3 regions of the Ruoffia sp. FAM 26254 genome follow, and region 3 is predicted to be linked to each of the others. Evidence: predicted binding sites of a transcription regulator. Region 3 holds the regulator's gene; each other region holds the start of a gene.
The links. The regulator LexA, encoded in region 3, represses DNA repair genes until DNA is damaged. The targets are predictions, from matches to a motif close to CNAACANNTGTTNG.
Positions count from the first base shown of each region.

Region 1: uvrB (excinuclease ABC subunit UvrB) is a predicted target of LexA. The motif match lies at 2,085-2,098, and genes of this name have one in related genera.
Region 2: uvrA (excinuclease ABC subunit UvrA) is a predicted target of LexA. The motif match lies at 3,633-3,646, and genes of this name have one in related genera.

Region 1 covers NZ_JBGQQY010000017.1:11,482-18,117, forward strand. Annotated here, with positions in the region: gene ACEN3Z_RS05905 (FtsW/RodA/SpoVE family cell cycle protein) at 1-125, shown strand, start outside; gene ACEN3Z_RS05910 (glycine cleavage system protein H) at 146-442, shown strand; gene holA (DNA polymerase III subunit delta) at 527-1,543, shown strand; gene rpsT (30S ribosomal protein S20) at 1,612-1,866, opposite strand; gene uvrB (excinuclease ABC subunit UvrB) at 2,118-4,112, shown strand; gene ACEN3Z_RS05930 (acyltransferase family protein) at 4,314-6,368, shown strand; gene rpsO (30S ribosomal protein S15) at 6,527-6,636, shown strand, end outside.
Region 2 covers NZ_JBGQQY010000005.1:45,462-52,097, reverse strand. Annotated here, with positions in the region: gene ACEN3Z_RS02485 (FAD-dependent oxidoreductase) at 1-504, opposite strand, end outside; gene uvrA (excinuclease ABC subunit UvrA) at 745-3,573, opposite strand; gene ACEN3Z_RS02475 (substrate-binding domain-containing protein) at 3,722-4,813, opposite strand; gene phoU (phosphate signaling complex protein PhoU) at 5,039-5,695, opposite strand; gene pstB (phosphate ABC transporter ATP-binding protein PstB) at 5,738-6,496, opposite strand; gene pstA (phosphate ABC transporter permease PstA) at 6,502-6,636, opposite strand, start outside.
Region 3 covers NZ_JBGQQY010000014.1:41,243-47,878, forward strand. Annotated here, with positions in the region: gene rnz (ribonuclease Z) at 1-193, shown strand, start outside; gene ACEN3Z_RS05315 (SDR family NAD(P)-dependent oxidoreductase) at 210-1,016, shown strand; gene ACEN3Z_RS05320 (lipopolysaccharide assembly LapA domain-containing protein) at 1,017-1,427, shown strand; gene recJ (single-stranded-DNA-specific exonuclease RecJ) at 1,433-3,766, shown strand; gene ACEN3Z_RS05330 (adenine phosphoribosyltransferase) at 3,775-4,287, shown strand; gene lexA (transcriptional repressor LexA) at 4,371-4,988, opposite strand; gene ACEN3Z_RS05340 (DUF896 domain-containing protein) at 5,077-5,325, shown strand; gene ACEN3Z_RS05345 (YneF family protein) at 5,398-5,610, shown strand; gene ACEN3Z_RS05350 (Abi family protein) at 5,728-6,636, opposite strand, start outside.

The DNA.
Region 1 (6,636 bases), on a different contig from region 3:
TGCCATTTGTTTCTCAAGGTGGTTCGGCTTTACTAGGAAACATGATTGGGATTGGTTTAGTTCTATCAATGAAATATCATCACCGAAGCTATATGTTTGGTATGGAAGATGATTTTAGTTATTAAATTTAGAAGGGTGATTAATATTGGAATTATTAAATAAGAATTTATGGATGACTGAAGAAGAGAATATTGTAACGATTGGTTTAACGCCTGAATTGCAAGATGAAGCAGGAGATATTTCATATGCAAATATCGCTTCATTAGGAAACATTGATGTTGATGATACAATTATTAATGTTGAAGCTTCTAAAGCTGCGATTGAAATACCATCACCTATTCAAGGAAAACTTATTGAACGTAATGAGAAAGCAGAAGATACACCATCTTTACTTAATTCTTCAGATACGGCAAATAACTGGGTAGTAAAAATTCAAAAGTAAAAGATTATGATAATAAAACGGATATTACCTTGATGTATTAAACTTTGGTGATGTTCGTTTTATTTTATATGAAGGAGGGAAAAGATGGAGTTCCAACAAGTCATGCAACAAATCAATAAGAAACAAATTGATCCAATCTATACGGTTGTCGGATCTGAGAATTACCTCAAAAACCAGTTTATGGAAGGCTTATTTCAACAATTAGGCGGGATCGATGTTTTAGATATCTCACGAATTGACTTACAAGAAGTGACGATGAATGACGTTTTGGATGAAGCAGAGATGTTTTCTTTTTTCTCTGATTATCGAGTGCTCGTTGTGTCGAATGCAACGTTTTTAAATTCACAAAGTAAGAATAAATTAAGTGATTCTGAACAAAAACGATTACTGGGTTATTTAGAAAATCCGAACCAAGCAACTATTTTAATCTTTAATGTTGAAAATCCATCCTTAGATAAGCGAAAGAAACTGACTAAAAGTTTTAATAAACAAACGAAAATGGTCGATATATCAGAGCTCGATGAAGGTCAAGTAGGGCGGTATGTTCAATCTTATATTAATAATTTAGATATTTCATTTACACGTGAGGCTGTTGAGGAATTGTTAATTAGGGTAAACTATCAACTAACTAATGCAATGACAGAAGTGAATAAACTGGAAATATTTGGACAAACTGAAGGTAGAATCACACTCGATTCTGTCCAATCACTTGTTCCACGTACGCTTGAATCAGACGTATTCCAATTAACCAATGCCGTAGCGAATAAAAATATTATACAAGCCATTCAAATTTACCAAGACTTATTATTAATGCGTCATGAACCAATTGCTTTACACGCATTAATGGTTTCTCAATTTAGAGTGATTGTCCAGTCAATGATTTTGGGTAGACAAGGAATGAATCAAGCCGACATTGCGAAACAGTTAGGCATTCATCCATATCGAGTGAAGCTTGCACTAACATCAGGAAGATCCTTGCAATTATCAGAATTACTTAATTTTTATGTTGAGATGGCAGAAGTAGATTTTAGAATGAAGACAGGTGTCGGGGATAAAGAGACTCACTTTTATATCTTATTATCAAAGTTAACTTCTTTATAAAAAAAAAACGAAAATGAACTTTTTAAAGTTCATTTTCGTTTTTTTGTAATCAAGATAAAGTATCTTAATTATTTATTCATTAAGTTTGCTAATGTAGATTTGTTACGTGCTGCTTTGTTTGCGTGGATTAATCCTTTACCTGCAGTACGGTCAATTTGTTTAGAAGCTTTAGCGAATAATTCATTCACGTCACCTTCACCAGTTTCTACTGCATTACGAAAATCTTTGATTAATGAACGCATTTTCGAAACTTGTGCAGTATTACGTTGTTCTTTTACACTTGATTGACGAGCACGTTTAATAGCTGATTTAGAGTTTGCCATTGGTGTCACCTCTTTCTTACTGATTTCATTTGTCTAGTATATAAGCATTTGCTAACTTAGTCAACAAAAATTATTATACAATAAAATAGAAGAGTGATGCAATCTTTTTTTGTTTGTTTTAAACTGAAATTATAAGAGAAGATTGCTTAAACACTTATATAAACATATTGAAACAAAGAAGTAGAATTTTATATCATTATAGAGTATTATGGTTTAAGCGAATAAATGTTCGGTTAATGAGGAGGCAGTAAATGGATAAATTTAAATTAATATCTCAGTATGAGCCAAACGGTGATCAACCTCAAGCAATTAAAGAGTTAGTTAATGGATTAAATAATGGTGAAAAAGAACAAGTGCTATTAGGTGCAACTGGTACAGGAAAGACGTTTACGATTGCCAATGTAATTAAAGAAGTAAATAAACCTACTTTAGTTTTAGCTCATAATAAAACTTTAGCAGGTCAACTGTATAGTGAATTATTAGAGTTTTTCCCAGAGAATTCAATCGAATACTTTGTGTCTTACTATGATTACTATCAACCTGAGGCTTATGTTCCATCATCGGATTCATATATTGAAAAAGAAGCAATGGTCAATGATGAAATTGATAAGCTACGACATTCCGCTTCATCCGCATTATTGGAGCGGCGAGATGTTATTGTTGTCGCATCAGTTTCTTGTATTTACGGGTTAGTGGATCCAGAGATGTATCGTAATCAAGTTTTATCAATTAGAAAAGGGCAAGAAGTATCGCGCGAAGAAGTATTGCGTCAGCTAATTGACATGCAGTTTGTTAGAAATGACATTGACTTTCAGCGGGGAACTTTTAGAGTCCGTGGAGATGTGGTTGAAGTGTTCTTAGCTTCGCGTGATAGTGAAGTGATTCGAATTGAATTTTTCGGTGACGAAATTGATAGAATTCGCGAAGTAGATGTAATGACAGGCGAGATTAAAAATGACGTCGATCATTATCCTATCTATCCCGCAACTCACTTCGTGGCTGACCAAGATCAAACATTACAAGCTGTTACTACGATTAAAGCGGAGTTAGAAGAGAGATTAGAAGAATTGCGTTCTGAGAATAAACTCTTAGAAGCACAACGTTTAGAGCAACGGACGACCTATGATTTAGAAATGCTCCTTGAGATGGGGTATTGTAATGGGATTGAGAACTATTCAAGACATATGGACGGGCGTGCGCCTGGAGAGCAACCTTATACGTTAATTGACTTCTTCCCAGATGATTTCTTGATTGTAGTGGATGAGTCACATATGACGATGCCACAAATTCGAGGGATGTATAATGGGGACAGAGCTCGGAAGCAACAATTAATTGATTATGGCTTCAGATTACCAAGTGCTTTAGACAATAGACCACTTAGGTTAGAAGAGTTTGAAAAGCATGTCAACCAAATCATCTATATTTCAGCTACACCAGGTCCATATGAATTAGAACATACTGATGACGAATATGTTGAGCAAATTATACGTCCAACTGGTTTATTAGATCCAGTTGTTGAAGTCCGACCAATTAAGGGTCAGATTGATGATTTAATTCAAGAAATTACGAAACGAACTGAGCGTGATGAACGTGTGTTTATTACGACCTTGACGAAAAAAATGTCTGAAGACTTAACGGACTATCTTAAAGAAGTCGATATTAAAGTCAAATACTTACATAGTGATATTAAAACTTTAGAAAGAACGGAGATTATTCGTGATTTAAGGTTAGGGATCTTTGATGTCCTTATTGGTATTAACTTACTAAGAGAGGGGATTGACGTACCAGAAGTGTCATTAGTCGCCATCTTAGATGCGGATAAGGAAGGGTTCTTACGAGGTGAGCGTGCATTAATCCAAACGATTGGGCGTGCGGCTCGTAACGAGAATGGGCATGTTATTATGTATGCAGATAAAATGACGGACTCAATGACAAAAGCTATTGAAGAAACTGAGCGTCGTCGTGAGATTCAAATCTCTTATAATAAAGAACATGGCATTACACCCAAAACGATTAAGAAAGAAGTTCGTGATCTTATTCGAATTACGCATGAAGTTGAAGGTGAAGAACAAGAAGAGAATATCTTAGCTCAATTCAAACAATTGTCTCGTCTTCAACGTGAAGAAGAGCTTGAGCGACTTGAGATGGAGATGCGTCAATACGCTAAAGATTTAAACTTTGAAGCGGCAGCTGATTTAAGAGATATAGTTATGGAACTTAAAGCGACTTTCTTTAAAAGAAAATAATTAAATTTAGGACAAAATACTTTTGACTACATGATAGTCTGAAGTGTTTTGTTCTTTTTATGTTTTGAGACTTTTTTAAAATAATTTACTCATTAGAGAAAATTTGAATTAATTAAGATAAAAGTAGATTTGGCCTTTTATAATAATAATGCTTCCTATATAATAATTTATGGAGGTCATTCTTAATCAGGAGGTAATATAATGCGACAACAGAAGAGAGTGCAAAGTTTTGATGGCTTAAAAGGTTTAGCGATTATGGCCGTCGTTGCTTATCATTTATTCCCTTCCATAATACCAGGCGGTTTTTTCATGGTGAATACATTTCTTGTTATTGGAGGGTTCTTTTTTGCAAGAAATATTGAGAAAGTTCAGCCGGTTAAAGCATCAATTCAATGGAAAGCGATCGGAAAGTATCTACTACATACGATAGAGAGGCTCTTTATACCACTCTTGTGGCTCTTATTATTTATCGTTGTCGGCTTATATATATTATATCCAACTGAATTAAGACATATTCAGAGTGATATATTTTCTGGGTTGTTTTTTGTAAATAATATTTATCAAATAGTGACGGATCAATCTTATTTTGTACAAATGTCAGATGCATCGCCTTTTACTCATCTTTGGTATAATGCGATTCACTTACAATCAGTTCTAATCGCAACCGGTATCATCTTACTATTACAAAGATTAAAACTATCGATTCCTTCTAAAGGAATTATTTGGCTTTTTATTGTTTTGCTAAGTCATGTAGCCATCTTATTCTTATATACACCAGGCGAGGATCCAACGCGTGTTTATTACGGTATTGAAACCCGCTTTGCATCATTTGCAATTGGTGTAGCTGCAGCTTACATCACACCGACCATTTTAAATTTATTTTATAAATCTAGAATTAAACTGTTTGTATACAATTTAATAGCAATATTGTCTGCAGGGGGAATGATTTGGATTGTGTTCACTCAATCGGATCAAAACGAAGCGACGTATCTACTGTGGATGTCAGTATTTAATGTGTTGAGTATGTTACTCGTATTTTCAATTACTGTAGGGGCACCGACAGTGACAAGTTGGCTAAGTTTAAAACCACTGCATCTTATTGGTAAAAGGTCATATTCATACTACCTATGGTATTACCCAATTATTGTCTTTTACTTAGCATTTTACCGTGAATTAGGAGAAAACATTACCGTAGTCAATGTCTTATCTCTGATTACATTAGCAATTGTTGGGGAAATTTTTTACCGTGTTATTGAAAGCGGGGGCGTGAGAATTTGGTTTGGTTCTTCACTCAACTTTAAAGAAGATGCGGAAGATATCGGTCATATGATTGATCAGAGAAAATTCCTCCAGCCTAAGTTATTCATCTTTATTGCTTACGTCGCCTTAATAGTTTTATTTGTTCGAGGACTTATCTATTCAGCAGATAATAAACGTGTGTCTTTATTCGAATTAGAATATCAAGCTTTTCAGACGAAACCTAACTTATTGAACACCACGTATCCATTAAGTCTGCCAATTATCCAAGTTAATGAAGATTTAGACCAAGTGGATGATACATTTGAGACGGTCTTCGTTAACGAGTTGGAAGTTGAAGATCCTGTAGAAACATTACAAAATATTTATTTTGAACAAGAAACATTGTCAGCGGAACTTCAAGAACTCATTGCTGAGAACCAAGAAGTGTTTGATGAATTTGAAGATTTAAATCCAATTGTATTCGATGAGTTGACGCCACAAGAATTATTATTTGCCACTGAAGTGCCAGTGACTTTCTTTGGAGATTCTATCGCTTTACACTTTACACCGAAAGTAGACGAAATTTTCTGGAATGGAAATATCTATGGTCAAGGAAGCTTACAATTGTGGGATGCAAATGACATCTTACGTGACATGGTACGTGATGGCGAAGTTCAAGAGAATTTAGTCGTGGTCCTTGGAACAAACGCAGGATTGGATCAAGAAGGAATGGATGAATTGATGTCCATTGCGGGAGAAGAGCGGAATGTATTCTTTGTAAACACAAACTCACGAGTAATGCACATTCAAAACGTGAATGACACAATTAAAGATACGGCTAAAAAATATACAAATGCCTTTGAAGTTGATTGGTATAGCTATCAACAAGGTAATCCTGACTGGTATACAGAAGATGAAGTCCATCACACACCAGAAGGAATGGAACACTTTGCTGTAATTGTCACTCAAACGATGTTTCAACATTTACCAGAGGAAACAATTGAAGAAATTGAATAAAAATTCTTGCATTCACTTACCATATAGTGTAAATTATACCAAGTGGTAATCTAGCATTGTAAAAGTGCATGGAATACTATATAGTACCTATGCTCAGTTCAGCGAATCACCAACGCTTTTCTTGGCATCAGGGATAAAAAAGAAAGAGGTGAAATGAGATGGCTTTAACAAAAGAACGTAAAACAGAAATCATGAAAGAATTTGCTACTCACGAAGGGGACACTGGTTCTCCAGAAGTACAAATCGCTGTGTTAACCGCTGATATTAA
Region 2 (6,636 bases), on a different contig from region 3:
CTTGAAAGCATCCGCTGCTTCAAGACCAATTTGCCCTCCACCAGCAATGAGAATCCGTTCTGCCCCTTCAATTTCCTGTAAGGCCTTCTTACTCGCTTCTAACGTTTTCGTCGTTAACACTTGAGGATGATTTGAACCCAAAATACGTTCTGAAATTGGACTTGAGCCCATAGCCAAAATCAGCTTGTCATAGCGATAACTTTCATGTGTATTTTCATCTTCTACTAAGAGTGATTTATTTGCCAAATCAATATCTAATACTTCATTGTTTAGTAATAACTCAACCCCACTAGCTTCTAATTGTTCTTCGTTAATAAATGTTTTATCACTTAAATGTTTTAATTCTTCTTTTAACAATAAATTTAAACTACTGGGGATATGTCCAATATTTCCTTCTTTCTCAATGATGAGTACTCGTTTATTGGGATATAATTGCCTAGCTGTCAAGGCAGACGATACTCCAGCAAAGGATGAGCCAACGATAATTATTTCTGCATGATTCAAAGCTTACCACTCCCTTTTATATGTGTAACGTTTCCAATTTCGTTCTATCTTTTATAGTATAACAAAGCGAATTCCTCGAGTCACTTGTTCAAAGAAGATTAAGTGAATTCAGCTAGTCATAAAAATGGGAGGCTTCTAAAAGTTCGAATCTCCGCATAAAAAAGCCCAACCTAGTGGTAGTGCCACCACTAGGTTGGGTTCTTGATATGAGGACATTGTTGAACGCCTCAATCATTTCGATTATTTATCTTTATCCATGACGTATTTTAAATATTGTCCTGTAAAGCTGCCTTCAACTTCAGCCACTTCTTCAGGAGTTCCGGTAGCGATGACTTCTCCACCACGGATCCCCCCTTCAGGACCCATATCGATAATGTAGTCAGCTGTCTTAATAACATCTAAGTTATGCTCAATCACAACGACGGTATTACCTGCATCTACTAAGCGATTCAATACTGTAAGTAATTTCTTAATATCATGTGCGTGTAAACCAGTCGTTGGCTCATCTAAGATATAGAATGTATCTCCTGTTGAAACACGTTGTAGTTCAGAGGCAAGCTTCATTCTTTGTGCTTCACCACCAGATAAAGTTGTCGCTGATTGTCCCAATCGCACGTAACCTAAACCAACATCGACTAAGGTTTGGATTTTGCGTTTGATTTTCGGAATCGCATCAAAGTATACTAAAGCTTTATCAATCGTCATATCTAACACATCTGAAATTGATTTCCCTTTATATTTGATTTCAAGTGTTTCTGAATTATAGCGCGTTCCATGACAAACTTCACATGGAACATACACATCTGGAAGGAAATGCATCTCGATTTGCTTAATTCCGCCACCTTTACATGCTTCACATCGTCCGCCCTTAACGTTAAAACTAAAACGGCCTTTATCATATCCACGTATCTTCGCTTCATTTGTTTGAGCAAATAACCCGCGAATGTCATCGAATACACTAGTATATGTTGCAGGGTTACTTCTTGGTGTACGTCCAATTGGACTTTGATCAATATCAATGACTTTTTCAAGCCCTTCAAAGCCCTCTATGGATTCGAATTTACCTGGTCGTTCTTTTGTACTTGTTAAGCGTTTTGCTAATGCAATTTTTAAAATGCTGTTCACTAAACTACTTTTACCTGAACCAGACACTCCAGTAACACAAGTGAATCGCCCGATTGGGAAAGACGCTTCAACATTTTGCAGATTATTTTCTTCTGCTCCTTTGACTGTTACCCAACCTTTATCTTCATTGCGTCGAGTTTTAGGCACTTCAATTTTTTCTTTTCCAGATAGGTATTTACCTGTTAGAGAATTCTCATCAGCTTGAACTTCTTCAGGCGTTCCAATAGAAACAATTTCTCCGCCTAATTCACCGGCACCTGGCCCAATATCAATTAAGTAATCTGCAGCCATCATTGTTTCTTCATCATGTTCAACAACAACGAGCGTATTACCTAAATCACGCATTCTTTGTAATGATTGAATTAAACGAGCATTATCTCTCTGATGTAAACCAATTGAAGGTTCATCCAGGATATATAATACCCCACTTAAGTTCGAACCAATTTGTGTCGCTAGACGGATCCGTTGCGACTCTCCACCTGAGAGTGAACCTGCTACTCGACTCATTGTTAAATAATCCAGTCCCACTTCATTTAAGAAAGTCAATCGATCATCGATTTCCTTAATGATTGGATCGGCAATCATCGTATCAGTCACTGAGAAGTCAATAGTTTCAAAGTGTTTTTTAGCATCACCAATTGACATTGCTGTTACTTCGGCGATGTTTTTGTCTGATACACGAACGGATAAGGCTTCTTCATTTAAGCGAGTACCTTTACATGTTGGACACGTTAATTCATGCATATATTCTCGCATAACATCACGCGTGTAGTCAGAATTTGTGTCATTATAACGTCTTTGAACATTATTAAAGACACCTTCAAACGTATTCTCCGTCGTCTTCGTTTCGCCTCGCATTGTTTTGAATGTGAACGAAAAAGTTGCGTCCGGATCTCCGTATTTTAACACTTCTTGTTGTTCACTGGTTAAACCTTTATATGGAACATCCGTTGGAATATTATTTTGTTTTGAAAATTGATCGATCATTGATGGATAATAATTTGAACTAATTGGATTCCAAGGTGCAAAAACACCTTCTTCGATGCTTAAGCTATCATCCGGAATAATCAATTCTTCATCGACTGTTAAACGTGAGCCTAAACCATCACAACTTGGACAAGCACCAAATGGTGCGTTGAAAGAAAAAAGTCTAGGTTCTAATTCATCGATGGAGAAATCACAAAACGGACAAGCAAAATGTTCATTAAAGTACATTTCTTCTTCCCCGATAACATCAATAACCATGTAACCTTCAGAGAATAAAAGTGCTTGTTCAACTGAATCAAATAAACGTGATCTCACGCCATCTTTAATAGCTATACGGTCAACAACCACTTCAATCGTATGTTTTTTATTCTTTTCTAATTCGGGAACCTCTGATACATCATAGATTTCCCCATCAACACGCACACGGATATAGCCATCCTTGCTTATTCTTTCTAATAATTTCTTGTGTTGTCCCCGTTTGTCACGCACAGCAGGTGATAGAATTTGGATACGTGTTCTGTCTGGTAATTCTAAGATTCGATCTACCATTTGCTCTGGGCTTTGTCGTTCGATTGGAATATCGTGATTTGGACAATAAGGTGTCCCCACTCGAGCATATAGAAGTCTTAAGTAGTCGTTAATTTCTGTTGCTGTTCCGACAGTAGAACGTGGATTTTGACTGGTTGTTTTTTGGTCAATTGAGATTGCTGGGCTCAAACCTTCAATAGAATCTACATCTGGTTTATCCATTTGTCCTAAAAACTGTCTAGCATATGCAGATAAACTTTCTACATATCGTCTTTGTCCTTCGGCATATAAGGTATCAAAAGCTAACGAGCTTTTTCCTGAACCAGATAAACCAGTCATAACCACTAATTTATCTCTAGGAATTTCTACATCGAGATTCTTTAAGTTATGTGTTCTTGCGCCTTTTACGATTATATTTTTTTGAGCCATATATAACTTTCTCTCCTCAATAATGTTGTATTTACCTTTTGTAAGTATAACACAAAACTCAAACATTTGTTCGTAAAAAGATTGCAAATAGAAATGAAAAACACACCTCCGAAGAGGTGTGTTATAAATCTCTATGATAGTTTAAAAATTATTGAGCTGCTTCTTCCCACTCAGTAACTTCACCTAAGAAGATCGAACGAATTGTTTCTAATGATAAATCTTCTACTGTACTTTCTGGGTGAACTACAACAGAAATTCCATCAAGAGCGATGTTTGTTTGGTTTAATGCTGCAGCTTCATCTTCTGTTAATTCACGAGAAGACATACCTAAGTCAGCAGCTCCACCAGTTGCAGCTTGGATACCAGCAGATGAACCATTTGAAGTAATGTTAATAGTTACGTCTGGGTTTAAAGCCATGTATTCTTCAGCTAAAACTTCCATAACTGGAGTTACTGATGTAGATCCAACAACTTCAATAGTTCCTTCTAAGCCAGCAGCTTCGTATGAAGGTAATGAAGCAACAACTGATCCTGATTCTTCTTCAGTTGATTCTTCTTCTGTAGCTGACTCTTCTTCAGTTGTTTCTTCTGATGAAGCTTCTTCTTCTGTAGTTTCTTCTTCAGACGCAGCTTCTTCAGCTCCAGCAGACTCTTCGCCTTCAGCTGGCTCTTCAGTTGTTTCTTCTGATGCTGATTCTTCAGTTGTTTCTTCAGATGAAGCTTCTTCAGATGATTCTTCACCTTCAGCAGATGCAGAAGCGTCTACAGCGATGTATCCTTCTTCTTCAACGATTGTTTGTCCTTCTTGAGAGTGGATGAATGTTAAGAAGTCAGCTGATAAGTCAGATTGATCTTCTCCCCATGCCACTACGAATGGACGAGCGATTGGGTAATCTCCAGCGTTAATTGCTTCTGGAGTAGCTTCTGCTCCATCAACAGTAACAGCTTTAACTGTATCATTTAATGAACCTAATGAGATATATCCGATTGCATTTGGATCTCCAGCAACAGTTTGCATAACTCCGTTAGTACCGTTTTGGATTGCAGCTGATGTAGTAGTCATGTCATCTTCGTTTTCGTCAACAACACCAACGATTTCTACGAATGCTCCACGTGTTCCTGATCCATCTTCACGAGAAACAACGTTAATTGTTCCCTCTTGTGCGAATGCTGGTACAACTGATGATAATACTAATCCTGCAGTTGCTAATAATGGTAAAGCTTTTAATGTTTTTTTCATTAATGTACATCTCCTTTTGATTTCTAATGTTTCAACGACATCTAATCACTCGTCTGATAGTCAAACCATCAGCACACCTCTATTATAACAAGCGATTGTAAATTTAATGTAAATCTATTGTAAATTTTATGTTAAGACTCTCTGTTCTCCTTAACGATTACTTTAATAAAATAAAATCCCCTCTTTATTAAGCCTTAACTTAATGAAGAGGGGATGGGTATGCCATTAGTTTAATTCTACGATGTCTCCTGAGTGTAAGTACACAATTCTTTCGCAAATATTAGTCACATAATCTCCGATACGTTCTAAGTTATTTGCAACACCAATATAGTTAATACCTCCGATAATTACTTCAGTATCAAATTCCATTGTTTGTGCAGCAATTCCATAAATTTGTTGTTGTAGAGCATCTAACTCATTATCACGGTCAGCAATCTTACGTGCTGCTCTAACATCACCCTTAACAAATGCTTGAATGACATCAGTAATCATCTCTTGAGCAAGCTCACCCATTTGTTTAACAATATCATCTAGGCGCTCGATTTTTTCTTCGTCAGGATTACGACGAATGACAGTCTTAGCAACAGATGTTGCATGGTCAGCGATACGTTCTACATCTGAATTTGCAGAAAATACTGTAAAGATTTTTCTTAAATCTCCAGTCACTGGTTGTTGTAATGCTATTAGAAGGTATGCATCTCTTTCGATTTCAACACTTAAAGCATTAATTCTTAGGTCATCAGCAATTACTTCGTGCGCTAATTCATTATCATTTTCGTCAAACGCTTTAATCGCTTTATGTAATGACTCATTAGCGAAGTTACTTAACATAATTAATTTATCCAAAAATTTTTCTAATTCTTCTTGAAATGCTTCTCTCACTGTTTTTCCTCCTAGAAAATATACGTATTAGTTTAAATAAAATTAACCGAAGCGACCTGAAATATAATCGTCAGTGCGTTGTTCTGACGGGTTAATGAAGATTTTCTCAGTATCATCAAATTCAATGACTTCCCCAGTTAAGAAGAATGCTGTTTTATCAGAAATACGTGCAGCTTGTTGCATATTATGAGTAACAATAACAACCGTATATTTCTCTTTTAATTCAGAAATAAGTTCTTCAATTTTCCCAGTAGAAATTGGGTCAAGTGCAGAAGTTGGCTCATCCATAAGTAATACTTCTGGATCGTTAGCAATCGCACGTGCAATACAAATTCTTTGTTGTTGTCCACCAGAAATTGCTGTTGCATTTTTATCTAATTTATCTTTTACTTCATCCCAAATTGCTGCTGCTCGTAAACTTTCTTCAACAATTTGGTCAAGTTGAGTTTTATCTTTAATCCCGTGAGTTCTAGGTCCATAAGCAATGTTGTCATAAATACTTTTTGGGAATGGGTTTGGATGTTGGAACACCATACCAACTTTTTTGCGTAATAAATTAGCGTCATAGCCTTTTTCGTAGATATTTTGACCATCTAAAGAAATTAATCCATCCACACGAGCATATGATACTAAATCTTGCATACGATTTAATGTTTTGATAAATGTTGATTTACCACAACCTGAAGGTCCGATAAATGCTGTAACTACTTTCTCTTCAATATCCATATTAATATTTTTTAACGCTTGAAAATCACCGTAATAAAAGTCTAAGTCTTTAATTTTAAATTTTGTGTTAGCCATATTTTTTATTTCCCTCCAGAGCCTAGTCGATTACCAATTAAATTTGATAAGCCGTTAATGAATAGAACAATTAATATTAGAATCGATGCAACAGCATATGACTCATCTACGTGAAGTCCTTCTTGAGATAACATATACAT
Region 3 (6,636 bases):
GGCCAATCGTTATTTCCATTCTACGGTCGAACAAGCGGCTCAAGTTGCTAAAGCATCAAATGTTAAGCAATTATATTTAAATCACATTAGCTCGAGATATTTAGGGGCAGATGTAAAACAATTAGAAAAAGATGCACGGTCTATATTCAAACAAACGAAAGTTGCTTATGACTTAAATGAATTTGAAATATAATTGAAAGGGTGAGATTATGTTTCTGAAAAACAAGGTTGTTTTATTGACGGGTGCTTCAAGTGGAATTGGTAAAGCGATTGCTTTTGAAATGGCTAAAAAAAGTGCAAAACTTGTATTAGTATCTCGAAGAGAAGAAGTACTCTCTGAATTGGCAGATACATTAAAACGAGAATACGATACTCAAACACTTGTGCTAGCAAAAGATTTGTCTGAGGTAAAGGGAATTGAAGAAACGGTGGAAGAAACAATCAATGCTTTTGGTCATATAGATTATTTGATTAATTCAAGTGGTATGGGTATATTTAAAAAAGCAGTAGATTTCACGGCAAAAGAAATTGATCAACTCTTTAAAATTAATACTTATGCGATGATTTATTTGTCCCAATTAGTAGCCAGAGAGATGATTATAAAAAATACACCAGGACATATTTTATTCATTTCTTCCATAGCTGGAAAAATAGCAACACCAAGCTCAAGTGTCTATTCTGCATCAAAGTTTGCTGTGATAGGCTACGCGAATAGTTTAAGATTGGAGTTAAAGCGGTTTGGTATTGATGTGACCACAATTAATCCTGGACCAGTCAAGACGGATTTTTTTAATTATAATTCAAATTCTAAAGAGTATTATGACCGAATTAAGGCATTTGCATTAGATCCGCAAAAATTAGCGAAAGATGTGACTAAGCATTTAAAACCATCACGTCGTAAAAGAGAGTTAAATCGTCCCCGTTATTATCATATTATTGATATACTATATAAAGTGTTTCCAAACATTGGAGATAAATTAGCAGGAGAAATGTTAAATTTCAAGGAGGATAATTAGATGAAAGAACAATGGAAAGTTATAGCGATTATTATGTTACTTATCTTAGTAGTCGTTTTTGCATTACAAAATACAAATGTTGTTGGAATTGATTTCTTTTTCACTCAATTTGAAGTATCGCTTGTCTTAGTTGTATTATTCAGTATTTTGGTTGGTGTTATCATTGGAATGATTGCATCAATGTCTGCGATTCAATCAAACAGAAAGAAAAATAAAGAGTTAGAAAAACAATTAACAAAAGAGAAACATAATCACTCAAATACAGCGATTGAAAAAGATGCAGCAATTGCTGAGTTACGCAGTAAGATTGAAGAACAAGAGCGTGTTTCACGTAATACAATTTCTGTAGAATCAGATGAAAAACCAGAGTCAAAAGAAGAAGTAGTTACTGATACAACAGAGGAAGTGTAATATTCGTGAAGTTCAATATGGCACAGTTTGATTGGCAAATCAGACCGGAGATTAATAGAGACGCTTCCAAAAGTATTTTAGACAATAATGAAACAACTTTTAGTTCAACTTTTTTACGCCTATGTTCAATTAGAGGTATAACAAGTGCAGAAGAGTTAATCGAAAAAACAAATCAAAAACCTCAACTATATCATGATCCATTTTTATTATTTGAGATGGACAAAACAATTGACCGTATTCAAACAGCGATTGAAGAGTTTGAACCCATATTAATCTATGGAGATTATGATGCAGACGGCATTACCAGCACATTGATAATGTATGAGACATTAGAGACGATTGGAGCCAATGTCCATTATTATTTACCAAACCGCTTAAAGGACGGTTATGGACCGAATAAAGCACGTTGGAGTAAGTTGGTTGACGAATTTGATATTCGATTAATCATTACTGTTGATAATGGTGTGGCTGGTTTTGAAGCTGTGGATGCAATGAATGATATAGGTGTGGATTGTATTATTACCGATCACCATGAATTGCAAAGTGAATTACCGAATGCATTCTCAATTATTCATCCAAAACATCCTTCAGGTCAATATCCTTTCCCAGAATTAAGTGGGGCGGGAGTTGCTTTGAAGGTGGTCAGTGCCTTATTAGGTGAAGTACCCACAGAAGCTGTTGAATTGGCAGCAATCGGTACGGTTGCAGATATGGTGTCTTTAACGGATGAAAATCGAACGATTGTATTAAGTGGATTGACTCTAATTAAAGACTCGATGCGCGTTGGTTTACAATTATTATTACAAAATGAAAAAGTTAATTTAGATAACTTAACGAGTGAGACGATTGGCTTTATTATTGGTCCACGTTTAAATGCAGTTGGTCGATTAGGAGATCCGACGCCGGGCTTAGAGTTATTGAAAACATTAGATATTTCTGAAGCGGAATCGTTATTAGAAATAGTGAATGAAAAGAATCGTGAAAGAAAATCTATCACCGAAAACATCACTATAGAAATCGAAAATCGTATGGCTCAGTATGACTCGATTCCAAATATTATTATTGAAGCAGATAAAGATTGGCCTGCCGGAGTCTTAGGGATTGCTGCAAGTCGTTTAGTTAAAAAATACCAAAGACCTGCGATTGTCTTTCAATATATAGAAGAGAAAAAACAATATAAAGGAAGTTCAAGAAGTGTATCTAAGATAAATATCTTCGAAGAACTCGTTAAACAAAATGAGTACCTAACTTACTTCGGTGGTCACAGTCAAGCAGCTGGATTAACGATTGATGAAGAGAATTGGGAAGACTTTAAACAAAGCATCCACAAAAGCTTTGTACACTACACTGAATTACTAAACGAACCTGAGCCAATTGTCATTGATATGCCGTTAAGTGTGAATGAAATGACGATTGATTTTATTAATGAAGTGAACTTATTAGGGCCTTTCGGTACGGATAATCCAAAACCGCAGTTTATGGTTAAAGATGCTCATATTAACACAATTAGATTTATTGGAGTAGATAAAAACCATGTTAAACTTGCCCTAAGCCAAACGGATACCAAAGTCGAATTACAAGCCATTGGCTTTGGCAAAGCAGAGCAAGCTGAAAGCTTAGAGAACGGCAGTGTGGTATCTGTAGTTGGTGAGTTAGATATTAATGAATGGAACGGGAACCGTCTTCCACAGTTAATGGTGAAAGATATGGGAGTTAATGGCTCTCAGTGGTTAGATTACCGCTCAAGCAAGATTCACAAAGATTTGTTAAGTATAGATAAAGCTTTATATTTATTCGCCCATCAGCCGATTGCAGATTATATGTCCAAGCAATTGAACGGTGCAGCTGTTGTATTATATGAGAATGCATCAAAAGTTAATTTAGCCCAATATAATAACCTCATCGTAATGGAGCCGCCGATTCAATTACAACAATTGAAAGAGATAGTGAATACACAAGCTTGGTCGAAAGTCTATCTAGGATCATTTGTTCAGGAATCGAAATATATGGCAGGTATCCCTTCTCGAGAAGAGTTCGTTGATTTGTACAAATATATCTTTGCCAAGCAAGAATTTATGTACAAAACAGAATTTGAAAACATAACAAAAGCATTAAATATACACCCAGTTAAATTAAAAGGAATGTTTTTGATGTTTTTAGAAGCAGAATTTGTTACAATTAAGAATGGTCGGTTAGAGTTTAATAAAGAAGCAACAAATAATAAAATTGATCTACCTCACTTAAAGACTTTTATTCAATATGAAAGTGAATATAAGTCAGAGGCTTTATTAAATTATCAGCCGATAGACGCTATTAAAGAATATTTTGAAGGGAATTAAATAACTAAATGAACTTAAATGATTATATTGCTTCAATCGAAGATTATCCAAAGGAAGGCGTAACGTTTCGTGATATTACACCATTAATGGCAAATGGACCTGCTTTTGCGCAAGCGACACAAGAAATTGTGGACTATGTAAGAGAAGTAGGAGCTGAAGTAGCTGTTGGACCTGAAGCACGTGGCTTTATTGTCGGATGTCCTGTAGCTTACGCAATGGAAATTGGCTTTGCGCCAGTTCGTAAAAGAGGGAAATTACCTCGTGAAATTATTGAAGTCGAATACGAACTTGAATATGGTACTGATGTATTAACAATGCATAAAGATGCTATTACACCTGGTCAAAAAGTTATCATTATCGATGATTTATTAGCAACAGGTGGTACGGTTAAAGCTACAATCGACTTAGTTGAAAAACTAGGTGGAGAAGTTGTAGGAATTGCATTCTTAATTGAATTGAAAGAATTAAACGGTAGAGAAAAAATTGAAGGTTATAACTATAAAGCTTTAATGCAATACTAATATCTACTCTTTATTTTAAAATTCAAAAAAATCCGAACTCTACTATAGTGTTCGGATTTCGTTTTAATTAATATATTTGAAATCTAAAATTCACGGTATAAGCTAATAACTTTACCTAATATTTGGACTGAGTTTAAAATAATGTCATCCATAGCGTCATTTTCGGGACGTAAAATATAGTGATCAGACTGTTTGTAAAAAGTCTTACAAGTTGCTTCGTCATCATCAGTCAAAGCGACAACGATATCACCATTATTAGCAGAAGGTTGGCGACGAACTGTAATTAAATCACCATTGAAGATACCGGCATTGATCATACTTTCACCGTCAATTTGGAGCATGAATAAATCATTGCTATCAAAATGTTCTAAATTAGGTGGAATTGGATAATAATCAACGGCCTCTTCAATTGCTAAGATAGGCGCACCGGCAGCAACGCGACCAAGTAAAGGGATATCCTTTCTTGAAATACCCAAAGCTTCAAGCGCAATTGGCGTCAGTTCTAACGCACGTGTCTTACTCGCGTCACGGACTAAGTAACCTTTGCCTTCTAATCGAGAAAGATGACCATGAACAGTAGATGTCGAAGCTAATCCAACTTCTGCTCCAATTTCTCTGACAGTTGGCGGGTATCCATTAGAGTCAATTGCTTTATATATACAATCAAGTATATTTAATTGCTTTGCTGATATTGATTTCATAATTTCAACTCTTTCGTTTTTATTGTTTTTAGTATAGCATTTATAATAACGCTTAGCAAACAAATGTTCGTAGTAAAGGAGTGATTATATGTTAAGTAAGGATAAGATCAAACGCATCAACGAATTGTCTAAAAAGAACAAAGCAGGGACAATCACTGAAGAAGAATCGATTGAAAGAAAAAACCTGCACAAAGAATACATTCAAAGTATGAGAGATAGCATTGGTGCTCAAATTGAGGGAATTAAAGTCGTTGATCCTGAAGGGGAAGACTTAACTCCTAATAAAGTTAAAGAGATTCAAAAAGAACGTGGCTTACATAATAGAGACAACGAATAATTTTCTCTAGTCAACACAATGATTATTTAGTATTATTGTATTACATGAAGTTTAGAAGAGAGGTGTAGTTAAATGGCAACTTGGATATGGTTAGTTATCGTATTTATTGCATTAATTATTGGTTTTGTCGCTGGTTTCTTCCTATCAAGAAAGTATATGATGGATTACTTTAAGGAAAATCCACCGATCGACGAGAGAATGATTTCTCAAATGATGGCTCAAATGGGTCAAAAACCATCTAAAAAGAAAGTTCAACAAATTATGAACTCAATGAAACAGCGTTAATATAACGTTTGTAAAAATAATTATAAAAAGGGTTGATGACATTTATGTGTCATCAACCCTTTTTTCCTATGAAAAAAATTTAAAATTCAGAATACTAAAAGAGTATTAATGAATAAATTATTTGTTATTTTCATGCCAATCCTCTGGAAATCCCAAACTTTTTAGAATGACATTAATAGAAATAGAATTTAGTTTTTTATCCAAATTCTTAATTTGTTTTAGAAATGAATTATGTAAGTAAGCATATTCATTTCGACTAACAAAACATTGCAATATGATAAAAACGTTATATACATCATTTCTGAAACTATTTTTTGAGATATTGTAATTATCATGTAAATCATTGTAATACTTTATATCTGACTTACACTTAAAATCAATGAGTTTATTATTATGTGCGCATACATTTCTAATTTGTCTCATATTATCAAGAAAAGAAACCATAATTTCTGGAGTGAAGATACCATTTATAGCATTTCCATTTTCATGAACAAAAGATAGGCAATTCGTTGCTATTTGATTTTGCAAGGATGTAGGCAAGCAATAAAATAATGTGTTAATTTGTCCGAAATCCATAAAGTTTACGATAACCCATATTGGGACATCATTATAATTTTTTACATAATGTTTTATAGCATTATCCTTTTTTTGTCTGGATTTCTTTTTTATTAAATTACAAAGATTTGGAATTAACCAATCTAGTTTCGAATTTCTATTTTTTGTATAACTACTTAATTGTAAATAGGCGTATTTTATATTAGGATAATTTTCGGCAAAACGATGAGCAGTTATATATTTAATATGATCTTCTGCATGACCTAACGACTTCATCAGAGCATGCTTTATTGCTGTATCAAATCTGTGAAGATGTGTTATTTCATCGAAAGTAGCATTGTTTTTATAAATATTAGTTTCATTGTCCATAAAGTACTTACTGTAACCATTAATGATATTATAATAGTTGTTAGTCAGTAAAAATTGTTTTGCTCTTTTATAATCAGTAATTCTTAAATTCCTATTATGGAC